DNA from 3 places in the Paenarthrobacter sp. NEAU-H11 genome. Region 3 is predicted to be linked to each of the others. Evidence: riboswitches for the same ligand, from Rfam matches in the RefSeq annotation. Region 3 holds a riboswitch; each other region holds the start of a gene.
What was found. A riboswitch is a leader RNA that binds a small molecule or an ion and turns the genes downstream of it on or off. The one in region 3 is predicted to bind cyclic di-AMP.
Positions count from the first base shown of each region.

Region 1: linked by a shared signal. The riboswitch ahead of ACQ3DC_RS18010 (hypothetical protein) and the one ahead of ACQ3DC_RS09360 (C40 family peptidase) in region 3 are both predicted to bind cyclic di-AMP.
Region 2: linked by a shared signal. The riboswitch ahead of ACQ3DC_RS11660 (LysM peptidoglycan-binding domain-containing protein) and the one ahead of ACQ3DC_RS09360 (C40 family peptidase) in region 3 are both predicted to bind cyclic di-AMP.

Region 1 covers NZ_JBNZGA010000017.1:81,128-87,649, reverse strand. The annotation lists gene ACQ3DC_RS18045 (zinc-dependent alcohol dehydrogenase) at 1-34, shown strand, start outside; gene ACQ3DC_RS18040 (6-pyruvoyl trahydropterin synthase family protein) at 38-451, shown strand; gene ACQ3DC_RS18035 (glycosyltransferase family 4 protein) at 456-1,523, shown strand; gene ACQ3DC_RS18030 (nucleoside deaminase) at 1,520-2,020, opposite strand; gene ACQ3DC_RS18025 (phosphatase PAP2 family protein) at 2,104-2,886, shown strand; gene upp (uracil phosphoribosyltransferase) at 2,899-3,534, shown strand; gene ACQ3DC_RS18015 (glyoxalase superfamily protein) at 3,595-3,984, shown strand; gene ACQ3DC_RS18010 (hypothetical protein) at 4,000-4,695, opposite strand; cyclic di-AMP (ydaO/yuaA leader) riboswitch at 4,701-4,861, opposite strand; gene ACQ3DC_RS18005 (HAMP domain-containing sensor histidine kinase) at 4,957-6,483, opposite strand; gene ACQ3DC_RS18000 (response regulator transcription factor) at 6,491-6,522, opposite strand, start outside.
Region 2 covers NZ_JBNZGA010000008.1:38,648-45,169, reverse strand. The annotation lists gene ACQ3DC_RS11670 (ribonuclease Z) at 1-329, shown strand, start outside; gene ACQ3DC_RS11665 (protein adenylyltransferase SelO) at 326-1,801, shown strand; gene ACQ3DC_RS11660 (LysM peptidoglycan-binding domain-containing protein) at 1,957-2,790, opposite strand; cyclic di-AMP (ydaO/yuaA leader) riboswitch at 2,794-2,965, opposite strand; gene ACQ3DC_RS11655 (lytic transglycosylase domain-containing protein) at 3,234-4,574, shown strand; gene ACQ3DC_RS11650 (TraR/DksA family transcriptional regulator) at 4,595-4,954, shown strand; gene ACQ3DC_RS11645 (DNA alkylation repair protein) at 4,951-5,520, shown strand; gene ACQ3DC_RS11640 (DUF1810 domain-containing protein) at 5,504-5,959, shown strand; gene ACQ3DC_RS11635 (metallophosphoesterase family protein) at 6,034-6,522, opposite strand, start outside.
Region 3 covers NZ_JBNZGA010000006.1:25,528-32,049, reverse strand. The annotation lists gene ACQ3DC_RS09370 (HNH endonuclease) at 44-544, opposite strand; gene ACQ3DC_RS09365 (NlpC/P60 family protein) at 816-1,583, opposite strand; gene ACQ3DC_RS09360 (C40 family peptidase) at 1,743-2,414, opposite strand; cyclic di-AMP (ydaO/yuaA leader) riboswitch at 2,485-2,666, opposite strand; gene ACQ3DC_RS09355 (M23 family metallopeptidase) at 2,795-3,616, opposite strand; cyclic di-AMP (ydaO/yuaA leader) riboswitch at 3,627-3,844, opposite strand; gene ACQ3DC_RS09350 (metal-dependent transcriptional regulator) at 3,988-4,680, opposite strand; gene serC (phosphoserine transaminase) at 4,961-6,091, shown strand; gene ACQ3DC_RS09340 (DUF3027 domain-containing protein) at 6,157-6,522, opposite strand, start outside.

The DNA of each region.
Region 1 (6,522 bases), on a different contig from region 3:
AGACCCGCACCAGACCCGAGAAGACCAGAGGTAGTCCATGTTCAGCCTGACCGTCCGCCGCCACTTCATGATCGCCCACAGCCTGCCCCGTGAGGCGTTCGGGCCGGCCCAGGCCCTGCACGGGGCGACTTTTGTCGCCGAGGTGTCCTTCCGCCGTCGGACGCTCAACAAGGACGCGATCGTGCTGGACATCGGCGCCGCCGGCACCATCATCGAGGAGGTCCTGGCAGGCCTGAACTACCGCAACCTGGACGAGCATCCGGATTTTGCGGGCAAACTCAGCACCACTGAGGCGCTCGCGGAATACATTGCCCATTCAGTTGCGGAAAAGCTGCAGAATGACGACGACGGCGGCCGTCTTGAGGGCATCGACGTCACCCTGCGGGAGAACCCGGATGCCTGGGCCACCTACTCGCTGGATCTCCCGGCAGCGGACTCTCCAGCAGCCTGATCCCGTGCCCCGCATCCGCCTGCTGGTACCTGGCAACATCCACCACCATTCCGGCGGGAACGTCTACAACGCGCGGCTGGTGCAGGGCTTGGAGGCCTTGGGGACAGAGGTCGAGGTGATCGCAGTGGACGGCTCCTGGCCGGAAGCCAATGCCCACGCTCGGCGCCGGCTGGACAGCCTGCTTGGCGCCTGGGAACCGGACGCAGGACTGCAGGGCACCGTGATCCTCGTGGATGGGTTGATTGCCATGGGCGCGCCGGATGAGCTGGAATTCGCGGCCAAAGCCGGCCGGGAAATCTGGGTGCTGGTCCACATGCCTGCCCCCGCCCGCTACGGACTTGAGGCAAGGTCCCTGCGTGCGGCCACCGGGGTGCTGTGCACCAGCACCTGGGCCAGGAATGTCCTGGCGGCACGCCATGGCCTACATGGGTTGAAGGTCGCCCTTCCCGGCACCGACCCGGCTCCGCTGGCCCCGGGATCCACGCCGCCCCATATCGTTGCCGTGGCCGCGCTCCTGCCCAACAAGGACCAGTTGCTTGTGGTTGGAGCGCTGGGCTTGCTGCAGGACCTCGACTGGACGGCAGCCCTGGTGGGTTCGGACCGGGCAGACGCGGAATACACCGGCAAGGTTCGCGCTGCCGTTCAGGCGAACGGCCTGGGCGGACGGATCCGGCTCACCGGCGAGCTGACGGGCCCGGCGCTCGAAAACGCATGGCTGCGGGCAGACCTCAGCCTGCTGGTCTCCCGCGCTGAGGCCTTCGGCATGGTGGTCACCGAGTCGCTCGCCCGCGGTATCCCGGTGATCGTGCGCGAGGGGACGGGCGCCGTCGAGGCCTTGCGCCTGGGCGCACCGGGCACGGACGACGACGGCGGCCGGCTTCCCGGAGCGAAGGTTGCCTTCCCTGCCGATGACGACCCCGCCAACCCCGCCCTGCTGGCCCAGGTCCTGCGCAGCTGGCTGGAGGACACCGCAACCAGGGCTTCCTGGCGCGAAAGGGCGGTTCAGGCGAGGAGCACGCTGCCGGGTTGGGACCGGACAGCGGCCGTGGTGCTGGACGCCATCAGGAGTTAGAGCCGGTGCCCGGCGAAGAAATCACGCAGCAGCCCGGCACACTCCGCCTCGCGCACCCCGGGATAAACCTCAACCCAATGATTCAGGCGGCGCTCGCGGAGCACGTCGAACACGGATCCTGCCGCCCCCGCTTTTTCATCCCAAGCCCCGAAGACCACCCGCGGAATCCGGGCCAGGACAACGGCGCCGGCGCACATGGCGCAGGGCTCCAGGGTCACCACCAGCGTGCAGTCGGCGAGCCGCCAGCCGTCCCCGCTGCCGCCGTCGAGCACTGAAAGCTGGCGCAACCGTTCTGCCGCCTCCCGGATGGCAACCATCTCGGCGTGGGCGGTGGGATCACCAAGCTCCTCCCGCTGGTTCCGGCCGGAACCCAGCACGGCGCCGTCGGGCCCTATGACCACCGCACCAATCGGCACATCCTCCGTAGCAAGGGCGCGGCGGGCCTCGGCCAGGGCAAGGCCCATCCACGCGTCGTGTTTTTTATCTGCGGAGACCATGGCTCAATGATAGTTTCGTGGGATAACCCGAGCCCGTGACGCCCCAGACGCCGGGAGGCACAGTGAGCACCGTCCGAGACCGCATGGACAAGTGGATCAAGCCCTATGCCGCCTTGTGGCTGACCCTGATCATCGGCGGAACACTGGTGGTCACCTTGGCCCTGCTCGGTGCGGAGGTATACGCGAATGTAGTGGACGAGGAGGGGCTGGCCAGCCTGGATATTCCCGCGCTGGAATACTCCCAGTCGCTGCGGAATCCCGAGGTGGACGCCTTCGCCACCGGCTTTACCAACGTGGGCGGGGGGATCGGCATGCCCATTCTCGCCAGCATCCTCACCGCGTGGCTGACATTACTGAGCAGGACGTGGCGGCCCATCGTCCTGGTGGGCGGCGCTGCCCTCGTTTCCACAACTGCAACCACCCTCGGCAAGCGACTGGTCGGCAGGACCCGCCCGGACCATTCGGAGGCGGTGCCCCCCTATGAAACCACACCGTCCTTCCCCAGCGGACACACGCTGAACACAACAGTGGTGATAGGCGTCCTGGTCTATCTGATGTGCCTCCAGTTCCAAATCCTGTGGGCTAGGATCGCCGCGATAACGGCCGGAGCCATCTTCATCATCGCCATGGGCCTGAGCAGGGTTTTCCTGGGACACCATTGGTTGACCGATGTGATGGCCGGCTGGTTCCTTGGCCTTGCGTGGGTGTCCATGGTGATCCTCGCCCACCGGCTGTTCCACCTGATACGCCGCCGCGAGCACGCGGGCCCTGCGCCCACGTTTGAACACCCCGTCCTCCGCGAGGACCACACCGGGGAGCCGGAGGCCAGCGGCGAACGGCCGGGGAGGGGGCCGGCGGCCGGGTGATAGTTTTGACCAATGCGCACTCTCGTTGTGGACCACCCGCTGGTCGCCCATAAGCTCACTGTCCTCCGCGACAAAAACACTCCGTCCCCGGTCTTCCGGCAGCTGACGGAGGAGCTGGTGACGCTCCTCGCCTACGAGGCAACGCGCGAGGTCCGCACCGAGCCCGTCACCATCGAAACGCCCGTCAGCACCACCGTGGGCACGGCGTTCACCAAGCCCACCCCGCTGGTGGTGCCCATCCTGCGCGCGGGCCTTGGAATGCTCGAGGGCATGACCAAGCTCGTCCCCACAGCTGAAGTGGGCTTCCTCGGCATGGCCCGTGACGAGGAAACCCTGGACATCATCACGTACGCCGAGCGCCTGCCTGAGGACCTTACCGACCGGCAGATCTTCGTTCTGGACCCCATGCTGGCCACCGGCGGGACGCTGCGCGAAGCCATCAAGTTCCTGTTCAAGCGCGGCGCCTCTGATGTCACCTGCATCTGCCTGCTTGCCGCTCCGGAGGGACTGGCGAAGCTGGAGGAAGAACTCTCCGGCGCCAACGTCACCATCGTGCTGGCCTCCATCGACGAAAGGCTCAACGAGAAGTCCTACATCGTTCCCGGCCTCGGCGACGCAGGCGACCGGCTGTACGGCATCGCAGGCTAAGGACATCGCAGGCTAAAGCCAGGCCTTTCCTGTTCCCGGCCGCAGGGCTAGCCTGTGCGGATGGACTGGAAACTGGAACTGGTGTTTGTCCCTGTGTCCGACGTGGACCGGGCCAAGGATTTCTACGTCAACAAGGTGGGGTTCAATGCCGATTTCGATCAGCGGCCCACGGAATCCATCCGCTTTGTCCAGCTGACCCCTCCCGGCTCAGCCTGCTCCATCTGCATCGGGGAAGGGCTCACGGACGCGCCTCCGGGTACCGGCTCCAACCTCCAGCTCGTGGTCAGCGACATCCAGGCTGCCTACGAGCACCTGAAGGGCAACGGGGTGGACGTGAGCGAAGTGGACGTACAGGACTGGGGCCATTTTGTGTACTTCGCTGATCCGGACGGGAACCGGTGGGCCGTCCAGTACATCCCCGGCCGGGACGCGGGGGAGCAGCAGAAGTAGGTTACTGCATCCCGCCTAGTACCAGTTGTTCGACAAGTGGAAGTTCAGTGCACCACACGGCGACTGGTAGCGCTCCTGGATGTAGTTCAGGCCCCAGTTAATCTGCGTGCGGTAGTTGGTGAGGTAGTCGGCTCCGGCGCTGGCCATCTTCTCAGCCGGCAGGGACTGGACGATGCCGTAGGCGCCGCTGCTCGGGTTGGTGGCCGTGGTGGTCCAGTCCGATTCCTTGGTCCAGAGGGTCTGCAGGCACTGCATCTGGTCCGGAGCCCAGCCATAGGAAGCCAGCTGGCCTGCGGCGTACGCCTGGGCGCCTGCGGGATCATTAACCGCGACGACGGGTGCGGGCTCGGGTGCCGGGGCCGGAGCGGGTTCCGGCGCCGGAGCCGGTGCGGGCTCGGCAACGGGAGCAGGTTCGGCTGCCTGCGGGACAACGTTGATCTGCTCGGCTGCGGGCTCAGGCGCAGGGTTGGCCCGGATTTCGCTCTGCTCCATGCTCAGCTTGGAATGGGACTCCGAAGCCTGCGCCCCGGTGGCTGCCACGCGGGCACCCGTGTCGGTGGCCTGGCCCGCAGCGCCAACTCCAACAAGGAGGGCGCAGGATGCTGCCAGCAGTCCGGCGCGCCGGCCGACGGAGGGGAATTTGCCTGCTGCACGCGTGGAGCGTGCATCCGTGCCTGAATTCGGGCGTGGTTTTACAAGGAACTTGGACATAATAGATCGCCTCTCACACCTGCGGAGTTAGCTGTCGGGTTCGGATGAGGGCATCCGGCCGCACGGAAAAAACACGTGCAGGCTTAACCCCAAGGGCAGTCAGTGCCCGGGACGGTGGGTCCCCCGCCTCTGCCGTTGTTCAAGAGGAATCCGGGAAGTGGCAGAGCTTGGCGTCAACCCGGGATATGCGGCCCGAACGGGGACCGCACCCATTCGACGGTACAGGAGTTCAGCGCATAAGTCACATTTTGGTAACGGAGGTCACGATGACGGCGCGCCGCCTTGTGCCATTCCCCGCATGAGGGGTAGCCGCAGGGCGAACTGCGTGCGGCCGGGTTGCGACGTCACCGTTACCCGTCCGCCGTGGGCCTCAACAATGGACTCGACGATGGACAAGCCCAAACCGCTGGTTCCTTCAGCGGCGGACGCGCCGGGCGCGCTGGTCCCCGCACGTGCCGCGTCTGCGCGGGCAAACCGGGCGAAGACCTGGTCCACGAACTCCGGCGGTATGCCGCCGCCGTCGTCCGTTACGGTCACCACTGCGGCGCCCTCCGGCGTTTTCTCCACCCCCGTTACCACCGTGGTTCCCGGAGGGGTGTGCTTGCGGGCGTTGGAGAGCAGGTTCATCAGCACCTGCCGCAGCTGGGACGGATCCCCGTTCACCACCACCGGCTCGTCGGGGAGCTCCAGCCGCCAGGTGTGCCCTGGCGCCATGACCTTCTCATCGCTGACGCCTTCCACCACCAGCTGGGTCAGGTCCACCTCGGCAAGCTTCAGCGGCTGGCCCTCGTCGAGCCGCGCGAGCAGTAGGAGATCCTCCACCAAAGCGGTCATCCGTTCCGACTGGCTTTGCACCCGTGCCAGCGACTTCTCCCCGTCCGGAGTGAAGTTTTCCGTCATTCTCATCAGTTCGGTGTAGCCGCGGATGGCGGTCAGCGGCGTGCGCAGCTCATGGGAGGCGTCAGCCACGAACTGCCGGACCTTGGTCTCGCTCTTCTGCCGCGCCTGCAGCGCATTCGCAACGTTGTCCAGCATGAGGTTCAGCGCGTGCCCCACGCTGCCCACCTCAGTTCCAGGGTTGGAGTTCGACGGCGGGACGCGAACGGCAAGTGCCACCTCGCCGGCGTCCAGGGGCAGCTGCGAAACCCGGGTGGCCACCTCGGAGAGCTGTTCAAGGGGCTTCATGGTGCGGCGGATCAGGACCGTGCCCACCAGCCCGATCAGGAGCAACCCGCCCAGCGAGACGAACACGAAGGTCCACACCAGGGACGTCAGCGTGCTCTCCTTGGCGGCCAGGGGGAGCCCTGTGACCAGGACGTCACCGAAACTGGTCTTGACCGCAATCAGCCGGTAGTCACCGTTTGAGAGCGTGCGGTCAACGGGCCGGGCATCGGTGGCCAGTGCGAGCAGGACCTGCTTGTCCTCGGAGGACAGCGCAGAGCGCGTAGTGTCCGGGGCCAGGAAGCCGGCGCTGTTGACCTGGCCGTTGAGGATGCGGGCGTTCAGTGTTCCCACGCTTTGTCCGCGGGAATCCAGGGGGTCCCTGCCGTTGAAGCCGCCGGAGGGAGGCCGGCCGGGATCGTTGGAGCGGGCTGCGGCCTGGCTCAGCTGCTCGTCCAGCTGGCGGGTGAGGAAGGAGTCCATCGAGGCGTAGCTGGCTACGCCCACCGCACCGCAGATGGCGATCAACAGCGCCATGGCCAGCAGGATAAGGCGTGTGCGCAAGTGCCAGGTGGCGGGTTTGAGCCAGCGCCGGGGCTGCGGCTCCGCGGTGTGCACGGAGGTCATGGCGCGCCTACTCCGCCGGCTTGATGACGTACCCGGCGC
Region 2 (6,522 bases), on a different contig from region 3:
CCGGGCAGGCAGGGGAACTGGCAGCGGGGGCAGCCGCCCGAACCCTCGTGCTGACGCACTTCTCCTCACGGTACGGCGAGGACGCCGCGCCGCTCGCGGTCCAGGCCAGGGCCCGTGCGGCGGATACTGACGTCATCGCCGCGCAGGACCTGCAACGCGTCCCCATGCCCCGGCGGCGCCGCTGGCCGGGGCATGGCGTCACGGCACCGGAACGGTCCACTGCACCTGAACGGACCGCTCTGCCAGGCCATGCCATTCCTCGAGCCGGGGAGGTCACCGATGAGCTCATCAACGGCCGGACAAGCGACGGCGATAGGGTTAACCCATGACTGCTGCAGCAGAATCAACTGTCGTCTTCGAGGGCCGCTTTGCCCGTGAACTGGCGGAGCTGGCCGTTCCGTGGCAGGCGGAGGAAGCGCCGGAGCCTGAACTCTTGGTCCTTAACGACGCGCTGGCGACCGAGCTGGGGCTGGCACCCGACTACCTGCGGACGCCGGAAGGCGTGCGCCTCCTGCTGGGCAACTACCTCCCCCCGGGTGCGACCCCCGTAGCCCAGGCGTACGCCGGGCACCAGTTCGGTGGCTACTCACCGCTGCTCGGCGACGGCCGCGCGCTGCTGCTGGGCGAAATAGTTGCCGACGGCGGGCGCTTGCGGGATGTGCACCTGAAGGGTTCCGGCCGTACACCTTTCGCCCGCGCGGGCGACGGCCGGGCCGTCATCGGCCCGATGCTGCGGGAGTACCTTGTGAGCGAGGCCATGCACGCCCTGAACATTCCCACCACGCGGGCCCTGGCCGTCGTAGCCACCGGGCGGCCGGTGCGCCGGGACACGATGCTGCCGGGCGCCGTCCTGGCCCGTGTGGCCAGCAGCCACCTCCGCGTGGGCAGCTTCCAATACGCCCGGGCCACGGAGAACATGGACCTGCTGCGCCGGCTGGCGGACCACGCCATCAGCAGGCACTATCCGGCTGCAGCCCGGTCCGAACAGCCCTACCTGGCGCTGTTTGAAGCAGTGGTCGCCGCCCAGGCGGAGCTCGTGGCCAAGTGGATGCTGGTGGGCTTCGTGCACGGGGTCATGAACACGGACAACATGACCATCTCCGGGGAAACCATCGACTACGGGCCCTGCGCATTCATGGACGCGTTTGATCCCGCCGCCGTGTATAGCTCCATCGATGTAGGCGGCCGCTATGCCTACGCGAACCAGCCCGTGGTAGCCGAGTGGAACCTGGCCCGGCTCGCTGAGGCCATGCTGCCGCTCTTCAACGAAGACCAGGAACAGGCTGTCGGCCCCGCGGTGGAGGCCCTAGGCACGTTCCGCGGCCGGTACAGTGATGCCTGGTTCGAGGGCATGAAGGCCAAGCTCGGCGTGCCTGCCGGCCCTGCGGCAGGCCCGGAACGTGACGAAGCCTCGGACCTTGTGGATGGCGTGATCGGCCTGCTGAAGGACGGACCCGTTGACTACACGCAATTCTTCCGGAACCTTGGACAGGCCGCCCGGGGCAACTCCAGGCCTGCCCGCGGCATGGTGCTGGACCTGGGGACTTTCGATGCCTGGGCCGGACGCTGGGCCGCGCTGAAGCCCGACGCCGAACTCATGGACAGCGTGAACCCCGCGTACATCCCCAGGAACCACCTGGTGGAGGAAGCACTGGCCGCTGCCACCGAGGGCGATCTTGACCCGTTTAACCGCCTCCTTGAGGTTGTCCGGTCCCCGTTCCAGGAGCGTCCGGGGCTGGAACGCTACACGGAAGGACCGCCGGAGGACTTCGGCAAATACCGGACCTTCTGCGGCACCTAGCCCTTTGCGGGACCAGGGAAAGCGTGGAAGACCCGCGGCGCAATGAGGCAGGGAACGTGAGACGGAACAGGGGCGGCAGCCGGTAAATCCGGCTGCCGCCCCTGTCTGCTGGATGGGCCTGCCCCGCTGCGAGCGGACTGCCCCGTCGCCGTTGGTTACGCTACGCGGACGAAGGAAGCGCCGCTCAGCCAGCTGATGGAGTGGACTTCGGTGCTGTAACCGTTCACGCCGCCGCTGACAACCTGGCCGTCGCCGGCGTAAACGCCCACGTGGCCGGCCGTGATCACGAGGTCACCGGGAGCGGGGGAACCCACAACAGTGCCGTACTGGAAGAACTGGGTGGGAGCCAGGTCGCCGACGCTCAGGCCAACGGAACGCAGGGCGTTCTCCACCATCGCGGTGCAGTCCTGGCCGACGCCCACCTGGCTGTAAGCCGAGGCGAGAATTGCTGCTCCGGTGCCCGTGCCGGTGCTGGCAGAGGCATAGGACAGGTTCATCCCCGTGTTCGCCGGTGCCGTGGCAGCGGCGGTCTGGACGGGTGCCGGGGCGGGTGCGGCGGCCGGAGCTGCCGGGGCGTAGCCTGCACCCGGGATCTGGATCTGGTCGCCGGGGTAGATAACCGCGGAGATTGAAAGCCCGTTGGCTGCCAGGACATCGCTCAGGGCAACGCCGTAGGCGGACGAGATGGCGCCCAGCGTGTCGCCGGATACAACCGTATGGACGGTTCCGGCCGCGGCGGCGGGGGCTGCAACTGCTGCTGCCGGGGCGGCGGAGGCCTGGATGTTAGTGGTCTCAGTGGTGTCCGGACCTGTCACACCGGCGTGCGCCGGGGCTCCGACGCCGAAGGCAATGCCGGATGCGGCTGCGACGGCGAGCGCCGGACGGCCCAGGGTCCTGGCTTGGGACTTGGCCGAAACAGCCAGTCCTTCCAGGATGATGGAGCGGGCCGGAGTTGCGCGGTGACGGGCGGTGGTGGAAATTTTTGACACAGTTGATCGCCTCTCCCATGCCTGCGGGGTGAGCTGTCGGGTTCGGGCTGGAGATACCCGGCCGGGAGCAACTCCGAAAGGAACGGAGGTGCCAGCGACTTAACCCCAAGGCCTCTTGAGAGGCCGTGGAAACTTGGTTCCCCCGTCCCTGCCAGCTGGATAGCGATGGTTCCCGGTTCAGCGGCAGGGCTCGGCAAGCTGAGGGGAATGTCCCGTCTGGGAGGGACACCTTAAGACCATAACCCGCCCCGGCGCCGATTGTCACGTTTGGGTAACATGCGAGGTTCTCCTCTCGGTTTATGCAAACGAATCGACTCTGGGTCGCGGGCACTGCGCGCACGCTCAGGCTTTCACCGTGGAAAGTCGATGGCTTGTCTCTGCTGTATAACGATGCAGGCCCCTCATCCTTGAAGTGAAGGTTGAAGCCGGTAAGCTTCCGAACTATGTCCCGTTCCGTTCTAAATGCCCGGCACCGCCTGCCCGGAATACTGCTGGCCGCCGCCCTCGCCGGCAGCGTTTGGCTGACTCCGGCCGGCGCGGCCGAGGGCGTTCCGCCTGGTGGCTACCCCTCGTGGGAGGACGTGGAGCGGGCCAAGCTGACCGAGGCCGGCACGGAAAAAGAGATCGGTATGATCGCAGGCCTGTTGGACGGGCTGCAGGCGCAGTCGGAGGCCTTGGGCAACGCGGCGGTGGCGTCAGCCGCTGAGTCTGCAGCGGCTGATGCCGCGTTGGCAGCATCCACTGCCCGAGTGGAGTCGCTGGCGGAACAGGCCGGGACCGCCAAAGCCGAACTCATCCGCCACAGGAAGGACATCGGAGCCCTGGCCGCCCAGTCCTACAAAACGGGCGGTACGAACATGGGGTTCTTCGTGGCCCTTGATGCGATCGGGAACAACAATGTCCACGGGCTCAACGTGGTGCATCTGGTGGGCGGCAAAACGGCGGGCCTTGTGGACAAGGCAGCCGCCGCGGGGAAAGTCACGGCTTCACTGGCCGATCAGGAGAAAGCCGCCCGGGCCGAGCGTGAACGGCTGTCCGGCGAGGCGGCGGAAAAGCTTGCGGCGGCCCGATCGGCCCAGGAAGCCATGGCACGCCAGCTTACGGAAGAACAGCAGCGCAACCGGGAGCTGACCGAGCAGTTGGCGTCCCTGAAGGGCACGACGGCGGCGGTTGAGGGTGAATTCCGGCGTGGACAGGCGGCTCTGGCCGCTTATGAAGCAGCGCAGGAGGCGAAAAGGGCCGCGGCCGGAGAAGAGGCACGACGACGGGCTGCCGCAGCCGCCGCGGCGGCAAAGGCGCAGCCATCTGCTGCTCCCGCCCCCGTGCGTCCGGCTCCTGCCGATCCGGCACCTGAAAATCCTCCGGCCGGCAACCCTGCGCCGGCGGATCCTGCTCCGCCTGTCCCCGCTCCGGCGCCTGCCGCGCCGCCCAGCCCGCCCGCCGTCGTAATTCCCTCTGCTCCTGCGGGTGCGGTCAACGATCCTGCCGGTGCCAAAAGCTACGCCTCGGGCAGGCTGGGGGCCTATGGCTGGGGATCGGACCAGTTCCTCTGCCTTGCCCGGCTTTGGACCAAGGAATCGAACTGGCTGACAACGGCCACCAACCCGTACTCCGGTGCCTACGGCATCCCGCAGGCGCTGCCGCCGGGCAAGTATTCCAGCGCCGGCAGCGATTGGCTGACCAATTACCGGACACAGATCGAGTGGGGCCTTGGCTATATCCGCGAGCGGTACGGTTCCCCCTGCTCGGCCTGGAACCACTCCGTGGCCAGGAATTGGTACTGACACCGCGCTAGGCTTTTCCCATGCCTGATTTCGAAAGATTCCGCGTCCTCCTCGAGGAGGAGCGGAAGCGGAAGGTGGCACTGCTCCCGGCGCTCCGCGCCGACATTGCCTCGGCAAACTCTGCGCGCCAGGATTCGAACGTCGACGACGAACACGATCCCGAGGGTTCCACCATTGCCTTCGAGCTGTCCCAGGCAGCTGCCCTGCTGCAGCAAAGCACCGCCGGCCTTGACCAGGTGGAGGCCGCCCTGGCCCGGATCGCTGCCGGCACGTACGGCATCTGTGCGGTTTGTGGAGAACCTATCGCGGAGGGAAGGCTGGAGGCCAGGCCGTGGACACCGTTCTGCATCCGGCACGCAGCCGCGGGACGTGGCCGATGAACGGCGGGACCGACTGTGTGGCGGCCGCCGCGGCGTTCATCGACCGCACCCTGCAGAATGAAGGCGCCTGGTACCGGGCGGACGACGTCGAGTCCCGGCTGGGCGGGGTGCTGTCCTCCTACGGCTCTTCGGTGGGCGCCGTCCGGGGAACGGTCCGGGACGCCCTGCGGAAGTTCAAGGAGCTGGACCACGATGCCGTGCTCCAGCTGGCGTCCGGGCTGTGGGGCCAGCCGAAACCTGGCAGCAGGCCGGTTTTTGAGCGGCGCCTGGCCGCCGTGGTGCTCCTGCAGTCAAGGGCCGGCCTCCTGCTGCACTCCGACCTGACCCGGATCGAGGGCTTCCTTCGTTCCGCGGAAAGCCCCGAGTTGGTGGACCCCCTGCTGTCCGACGTAGTGTTGCCGCTATTGGCTGGACTGGCAGGATGCGACCGGCAGCGCGCAGGTGTGGTCCTTGCCAGGTGGAGCCAGGACCCGGACGGGCGGCTGCGCAGGGCTGCGGCCTGCATTGGGCAGCAGTCCGGCACTGAGGCCCCCCACAAAGGAGACAGCTATGAACGATCCCTATGACCTGAAACGCTTCGTGTCAGCCCAGGACAGCGGCGCAGGCGAGGGCGGGACCTTCGGGCAGGCCTTGGCTGAGCTTCAGCTCGGCAACAAGGCCGGCCACTGGATGTGGTTCATCTTTCCGCAGCTCGCCGGCCTTGGGCAAAGCCCTACCTCGCGGAAATACGCCATCACTTCGCTGGCCGAAGCCCGGGCGTACCTGGACCACGAGGTCCTGGGCCCGCGGCTCCTGGAGTGCGCCCTGGCGCTCACCAACCACGCCGGGCGCACTGCCGAGGAAATCCTGGGCGGCATCGATGCCAGGAAGCTGCACTCGTCCATGACCCTGTTCCTCCGCGCCGCGCCCGGCGAAACAGTGTTCAAGACCGTCCTTGCCCAGTTCTTTGACGGCCAGCCGGACGAGGCCACCGACGCCCTGCTCGCGGAGCAGGACCAGGACTGAAAAGCCAAGCACGTCTACTGTTCCGGCGCAAGCAGTACGCGGCCCCTGTCGACCCCGTCCCTTCCCGCCTCCCGTCAGCCGCGGGAAACCTCCACCAGGCGGACGTCGGCCAGCCGGCCGGCGTCCACGACGGCGGTCATGTAAGTGCAGGCCGGCTGCCGGCGGCGGTCGGTGGGTGAACCCGGGTTCAGCAGGCGCAGGCCGCGCGGGGTGGTGGTGTCCCACGGGATGTGGCTATGCCCGAAGACCAGGACGTCCGCCTCCGGGTACAGCGCTTCGCAGCGTGCCTCACGTCCCTTTGCCTGGCCGGTTTCGTGGACCATCGCAAAGTTGACTCCCTCGAGCGTGGCCGTGGCAACTTCCGGCAACCGCCGGCGCAGCTGCGGCCCGTCATTGTTTCCGAAGACGCCCAGCAGCGAGCGGCTCCGCTGTTCAAACTCCGCCAAGAGGGACGCCTCAACCCAGTCGCCGGCGTGCAACACCATGTCGGCGCTTTCGACGGCGGACCACAGCTGTGCGGGGAGCGCCCGGGCGCGCTTCGGGACATGGGTATCGGCAACCAG
Region 3 (6,522 bases):
AGCCTAGCCATCGGCGGCGCTGCGGGCGTGCCGAAGGTTCCGGTCAGGCGGCCCGCTCCGGCAGAAGGAACGGATCCCAGGCTGGAGTGGGCTTCTCAAGTTCCTTGATCTGCCAGATGGTTCCATGCGGTGGCTCCGGGACGAAACGCAGTTTCCAGCCCATTTCCGCCGGCGTATGGTCGCCCTTGACGTTGTTGCAGCGCAGGCAGGCCGCCACCAGGTTCTCCCAGGAGTCCTCGCCGCCCCGGGACTTGGGGTGGACGTGGTCGATGGTGTGGGCCGCTTTACCGCAGTACGCGCATCTGTGGCCGTCGCGCCTGAGCACTCCGCGGCGGCTGACAGCAGTGGCCTGGTTGTACCTCGGCCGGATGTAACGGTTCAGGAGAATCACCGAGGGACGGCCCAGGATTTCCTGCGGTCCCACCACGGGATCATCGCCTTCGGCAACCACGCTGGCCTTGCCCGTGAGCACAAGCACCAGCGCCCGGCGGAAAGTGATCACCGCCAGGGGCTCATACCCAGCATTCAGAACGAGAGTGCGCATGCACGTACCTCTTCACGGCCGCACCCGTCCAGGGGCACGAGGGCCGGCTGCCCTCGGCATGTCCGGGCTATGGATCGACACCACAAGAGTAAACATAGAAGCGCGCGATCGGCTAATCGCCCTTTCCCTGAACGGTCGTGTCGATCCAGTCAGGCGGCGCATACTGAACGGCTGGAGCAGCCGGCAGTTAACCCGCAGTTAAAAGGAAAGAACCCTTGCCGTGAGGGCAAGGGTTCTTTTGAGTCCTGGCTGGACCGCCGGAACTGGCGGGTCAGTTCACTCGGATGAACACGGGGCCGGAGCCGACGTTGGCGCTGAAGACCACCGTCTGGTTTCCGTTGTAGCCACCGTGGACGGCCTGGCCGTTGCCTGCGTAGACAGCGATGTGTGCCATGCCGGCACCGCCGTCAGCGTAGTAGATCAGGTCGCCGGGCTGCGCCTCGGCAGCGCTGACGGTGCGACCCAGGGAGAGGTAGCCTGCAGGCCAGTCGTGGAAGTTGATCCCCACTGCTGCCAGGGAGTTCGTGACCAGCATGGTGCAGTCCTGCATAACACCCAGCTGGGCGTATGCAGCCGACAGGATGGCTGCACCCTTGCCGCTGGCGGAAGCAGTGGGAGCGGCGGCAGGGGCCGAGGCCGTGGAAACCTTGGCGGTGACCTTGGGAGCAGCAGGCTGGGCGACGGGGGCCGGCTCGGCCTCCTGGACCTCGACAGGTGCGGGTTCTTCGATAACCGGGGCCGGCGTGGTGGTGACGGCGGGCTTTTCGAAGGTGATGTTGATCGTGGAGGCCGCGGAGATGGGGGCTTCGACGGCGGATTCAACTTCCAGGGTGGAAGCCGGAGCGGAGTCGCGCTGGACGTTGGAGTCGGCAGCGTTCGCCGCGATGCCGCTGGTCAGTACCAGGCCGGAAGCGGCGGCGATGACAGCGGCCTGGCGGCCTACGCCGCCGGCGTTCTCGCCGACAGCCTTGGCGATGATGGCGATTGAGCTGGTTTTGGTGACCTCGGCGCGATGCCGTGCGGTAGCACGAGTAGTCATCAGTTCTCTCTTTCGTTTTCCTCAGGCCGTTGTGGGCACCAAGGGATGTGGACGCGCCGGCATCTTGGGGGTACGCCGGCACGCCCCGAACGGGGATGTGGTGTTAGCGGAAAGCGTGGTGGAGCAAAGAAATAGTTCTTGGACCCGAGGGTCCAAGAACTATTTGCTGATGGTGAAGAACGAAGAGGTGCCGGTGGCGGCTACGGCGTGGAGCAGCGTGCCCTGGGAGGGGTTGAGCGCGCTGACCATCATGCCGTTGCCGACGTAGATGCCGACGTGCGCTCCGCCGTTCTGCATGACCAGGTCGCCGGGCTGCGGGGTGGAGGTGGGGGTCATGGCAGTCCAGGCGTTGACGCGGGGGATGCTGATGCCGGCCTGGGCGTAAACCCACTGGGTGAAGCCGGAGCAGTCCCATCCGGTGACCGGGCTGGTGCCGCCCCAGACGTAGGGGCTGCCAATGCCCGTGTAGGCGATGGCAGCAATGCCTGAGGTGGAAGCGGAAGAGACAGTCTTGGCCAGCTTGTCCGCTGCAGACTCCGAACTCGACGCTGCGCCCGTTTCCGTGGCGGTGGACTGTGGGCGCACCCGCTCCGGCTTCGGGGCGGCAGTGGTCTTGACCACGGGCCGCTCGAACGACACGGTGGCCGTGGGGGCTGCGGTGACTGCCAGGGCAGCCTGCGCGGAGCCGGACTCGGTGGAAGCGGAAACACCAGCGGTGGTGTCCGCTGCGTTGGCGGGCAGGCCCATGCTGAGGATAAGACCGGAAGCTGCGGCGATAACGGCAGCCTGGCGACCTACTGTCCCGGCATTGGCACTAACAGCCTTGGACATAGTGTCCAAGGGGTTGGTACGAACCGTTTGCGCACGGTGGCGCGCAGAATTATTGCGTGAAGACACGAAGGTAGCCTCTCCCAATGCCTGCGAGGTGAGCTGTCGGATTCGGATGGGAGTCACCCGGCCGCGCTGCTTCCAAGGAAGTTTTGCGACTTAACCCCAAGGTCTTAGCCAAAGCCAAGACCAAAATTGGTTCCCCCGCCCCTGCCAGACGATGAAATGCGAACGGACCTTGAGCGGTGGCAGAGTTAGGCAATCCGCACAAGAGCGTCAACTTCGGAAAAGTTGACGCGAGTTAGACGGTACAGCAGTTTTGAGTGAATGTCACATTCAGGTCACGGCAAGTCACGATCATCTGATAGTTCACCGTCACTTGACTACAGCCAGCCAGTCGGATCGACCACTTCGCCGTTGACCTGCACCTCGAAGTGGAGGTGGCAGCCCGTGGAGGCGCCCGTGGTCCCGCTAAGGGCAATTACGTCCCCGCGCGAGACGGTCTGCCCCTCCCTCACGCTGAAGGAGGAGAGGTGGTTGTACGTGGTTTCCAGGCCGTTGCCGTGGTCCACCACAACGCGGTTTCCGCCGCCGAACTGGTGCCAGCCCACGAAGGTCACGGTACCGGTGGCGGCAGCGAAGACCGACGTACCGCACTGGGCCACATAGTCCTGGCCGCGGTGGAAGTCGCCTGAGCCACCGGTGATCGGGCTGACGCGGTAGCCGAAGGGGGACGCTGTGGTCAGCGTGGCCAGTGGAGCGCCGAGGCTTCCTGCCGAGGCAGCACGTGACACCGAGCCGGCGGACTGGGCACTGAGAAGCTGCTTGAGCTTGCCGTCCGGATCCGCCTGGGTGACCACGGCGGAACGGCTGAAATCGATCTGGGCACCGGCCTCGGCTGAGATCTGCGGCTGCGGCGTGACGGCTGAGGCTGCCATCGGAGTAACACCGGGAGCGTCGGTGGCCATCACGGGGCTGGTGGCCGGCACCGTCACGGTCAGCACCAGGCCTGTGGCTGCGAGTGCGATTCCGGCCTTCTGGCCGATTCCGCTCGCAGCAGCGAACTCGGTGACTTGGCGGAAGGGACCACGACGGCGGCGCGCATCACGGTGGGGATCGCGGGGGCGTTCCGTGGTGATGACTTCAACAACCCGCGGCGTCGAAGCGGGCACCGCTGCGCGGCGGCGTCCCCTGGGGGTCTGCATGGACAAGAAGGGTTCCTCTCTGGAAAGCCTGCGAAGTTAGCTGTCGGATTCGGGTCAGAGAGTTCAAAGACCCGGTCCGCCGTAAGCAAGCTTCGGCACAGAGGTATCCACGGAGGATCCTTCACTGGAAGAGGCTTGCTGCTGACGGACTTCACCCCAAGGCAGTCCCCCGGCTGCCGTTTGTGGTTCCCCCGCCTCTGCCAGTAATGACTCGTGCACCTGATCCGCTGGCAGAGCTCGGCTCCAGATCAGGTAACGCTTTAGTATCAACGCTTGGGTTTAACTATAGGGGCAAAAGTCCCAAAGTAACAATTCCGTTATCTTTGCGTAACCGGCACCCGTTGGGGTAGCCGGGAGGCCTCCAGCGGTCCCTAGCGTACGGCCACGAAGACGTGCGCCGCGACTTCCGGCGGCAGCTCCAGGGCCCCTTCGATGCCCGGGACGCGGACCGAAATGTACTCCCCCACCCGCTCCAGCGAGACCGAGGCACCGGGCCGGATTCCGCCTTCATCAAGCTGGACCAACAACTCGGGTTCCACCTGGATCGGCTCTGCCAGGCGGCTGACTGTCACCTCAGACGTCGGGCCGTAGGTCTTCATGGCCTCAAGCAGGCTGACCGCCGCGTCCGCAGCGGCCTGCGCCTCGCCCCCGAGGGCCGCCAATCCCGGGATGGGATTGCCATACGGGGACTCAGTGGGATGGTTCAGCATTTCGTAAATGCGCCGTTCCACCCGTTCGCTCATGACGTGCTCCCAGCGGCAGGCTTCGTCATGGACGTAGGCCCAGTCCAGCCCGATGACATCGGCCAGGAGCCGCTCCGCCAACCTGTGCTTCCGCATGACTTCGGTGGCGCGCTTCCGGCCCACCTCCGTGAGTTCAAGGTGCCGATCTCCGGAGACAACCACCAGGCCGTCCCGTTCCATCCTGCCGATGGTCTGCGACACAGTGGGCCCGGAGTGGCGCAGCCGCTCCGCGATCCGGGCCCGGAGGGCAACGATGTTTTCTTCCTCAAGCTCCAAGATGGTCCGAAGGTACATCTCCGTAGTGTCGATCAGATCCGTCATCCAGCTCAGCTCCTCGAGCGCAGTACCTTGCGTTGTCCCACCGTACCGCCTTCACATGCAGCGTGGTCCGTTGGAAAGCTTAGCCTATTTTGAGTTTGTCCGAATAGTTGACGGCGCGGGCAGGGGCCCTGTCTCAATGTCTGGACTATGACGGCCCCGGTTCCCGCTGAAACAGCTGTTCAGGCAGAATGAGGGAGGGCCCGAGTCACAGTCGCCGCGACTGCCTGGCACCCACATCCGTCCGGACCAACACCCCGTCCACGCCGAAATTGGAGCACCTGTGAGCGAAACCAGCATCACTATTCCCGCCGACCTCCTGCCCAAGGACGGGCGGTTCGGCGCCGGTCCCTCCAAAGTCCGGCAGGAGCAGATCGATGCCTTGTCCGCCGCATCGAAGACCATCCTGGGAACGTCCCACCGGCAGGCACCGGTCAAGAACCTGGTGGGGTCCGTACGCGAAGGCCTGAGCCAGTTCTTCCGTGCCCCGGAAGGCTATGAGGTGGTGCTGGGCGTGGGCGGTTCCACGGCGTTCTGGGACGTCGCCAGCTTCGGCCTGGTGGAGAAGAAAGCGCAGCACCTCTCATTCGGTGAATTCGGCTCGAAATTCGCGGCAGCCACCAACAAGGCTCCTTTCCTGGATGCCTCCTCCATCGTCAAATCCGAGCCGGGAACCCGCCCTGCTGCGCAGGCTGAGGCGGGCGTTGATGCCTATGCCTGGCCGCAGAACGAGACGTCCACTGGCGTGTCCGCCCCCGTGAAGCGCGTGGCAGGCGCGGATGAGGGCTCACTGGTCCTTATTGACGCGACGTCGGCAGCCGGCGGCCTGGACGTCGACGTGGCGGAGAGCGACGTCTACTACTTCGCCCCGCAGAAAAACTTTGCCTCCGACGGCGGGCTGTGGCTTGGCCTGTTCTCGCCGGCTGCACTGGAGCGCGCGGCCCGGATCAAGTCCACCAGCCGCTGGATCCCGGACTTCCTGGACCTCCAGACGGCCATTGACAACTCCCGCCTGAACCAGACCTACAACACGCCGTCGCTGTCCACCCTGGTGACCCTGGACGCCCAGGTGCAGTGGCTGAACGCGAACGGCGGGCTTGACTTCGCTTCGGCGCGGACTGCAGATTCTGCCGGACGCATCTACAGCTGGGCGGAGTCCTCCGAATTCGCCACGCCGTTCGTCGCCAACCCGGACGAGCGCTCCAACGTAATCGCCACGATTGACTTCGACGATTCAGTGGACGCGACCGTGGTGGCCAAGGTCCTGCGGGCCAACGGCATCGTGGACACCGAGCCGTACCGGAAGCTGGGCCGCAACCAGCTGCGCATCGCCACGTTTGTGGCCATCGAGCCGTCCGACGTCTCTGCCCTGCTGGCGAGCATCGACTACGTGGTGGGCGAACTGCGCAAGTAGGCCGGCAGCCTTAACGTACGACGGCGCCGCCCGGGATCATCCCGGACGGCGCCGTTCGTGTGTGGTCAGGAAGTCCTTGCTTCGTCGCCGGGCTGTCCACCGTCCCCGGGCTTTTCCTCCCCGGATTCCGGGCCCTGTTCCGGCTCCTGGGCCGGCACCTGATCCGGCTCCTGCTCGTCCTCGGGTCTGACACGTTCCGCCCACGGCACCCATTCCGGGGCAAGGATCGAATCCTCCGACGGCAGCAGGCCGAGTTCGTTGACGGTGACGACCTTGGAGCGGGAGTTACGGGTGAGCACCGCGTACCACTGCCAGCCCAGGTAACCGGCCAGCTTCGATTCAAACAGATGGGTCACCAGGCGGTCGCCTTCGCTCTTGGCCGCAAGGTGTTGGCCGATCGTAGCCGGTGCCGTGATGCCCTCGATGGCGGT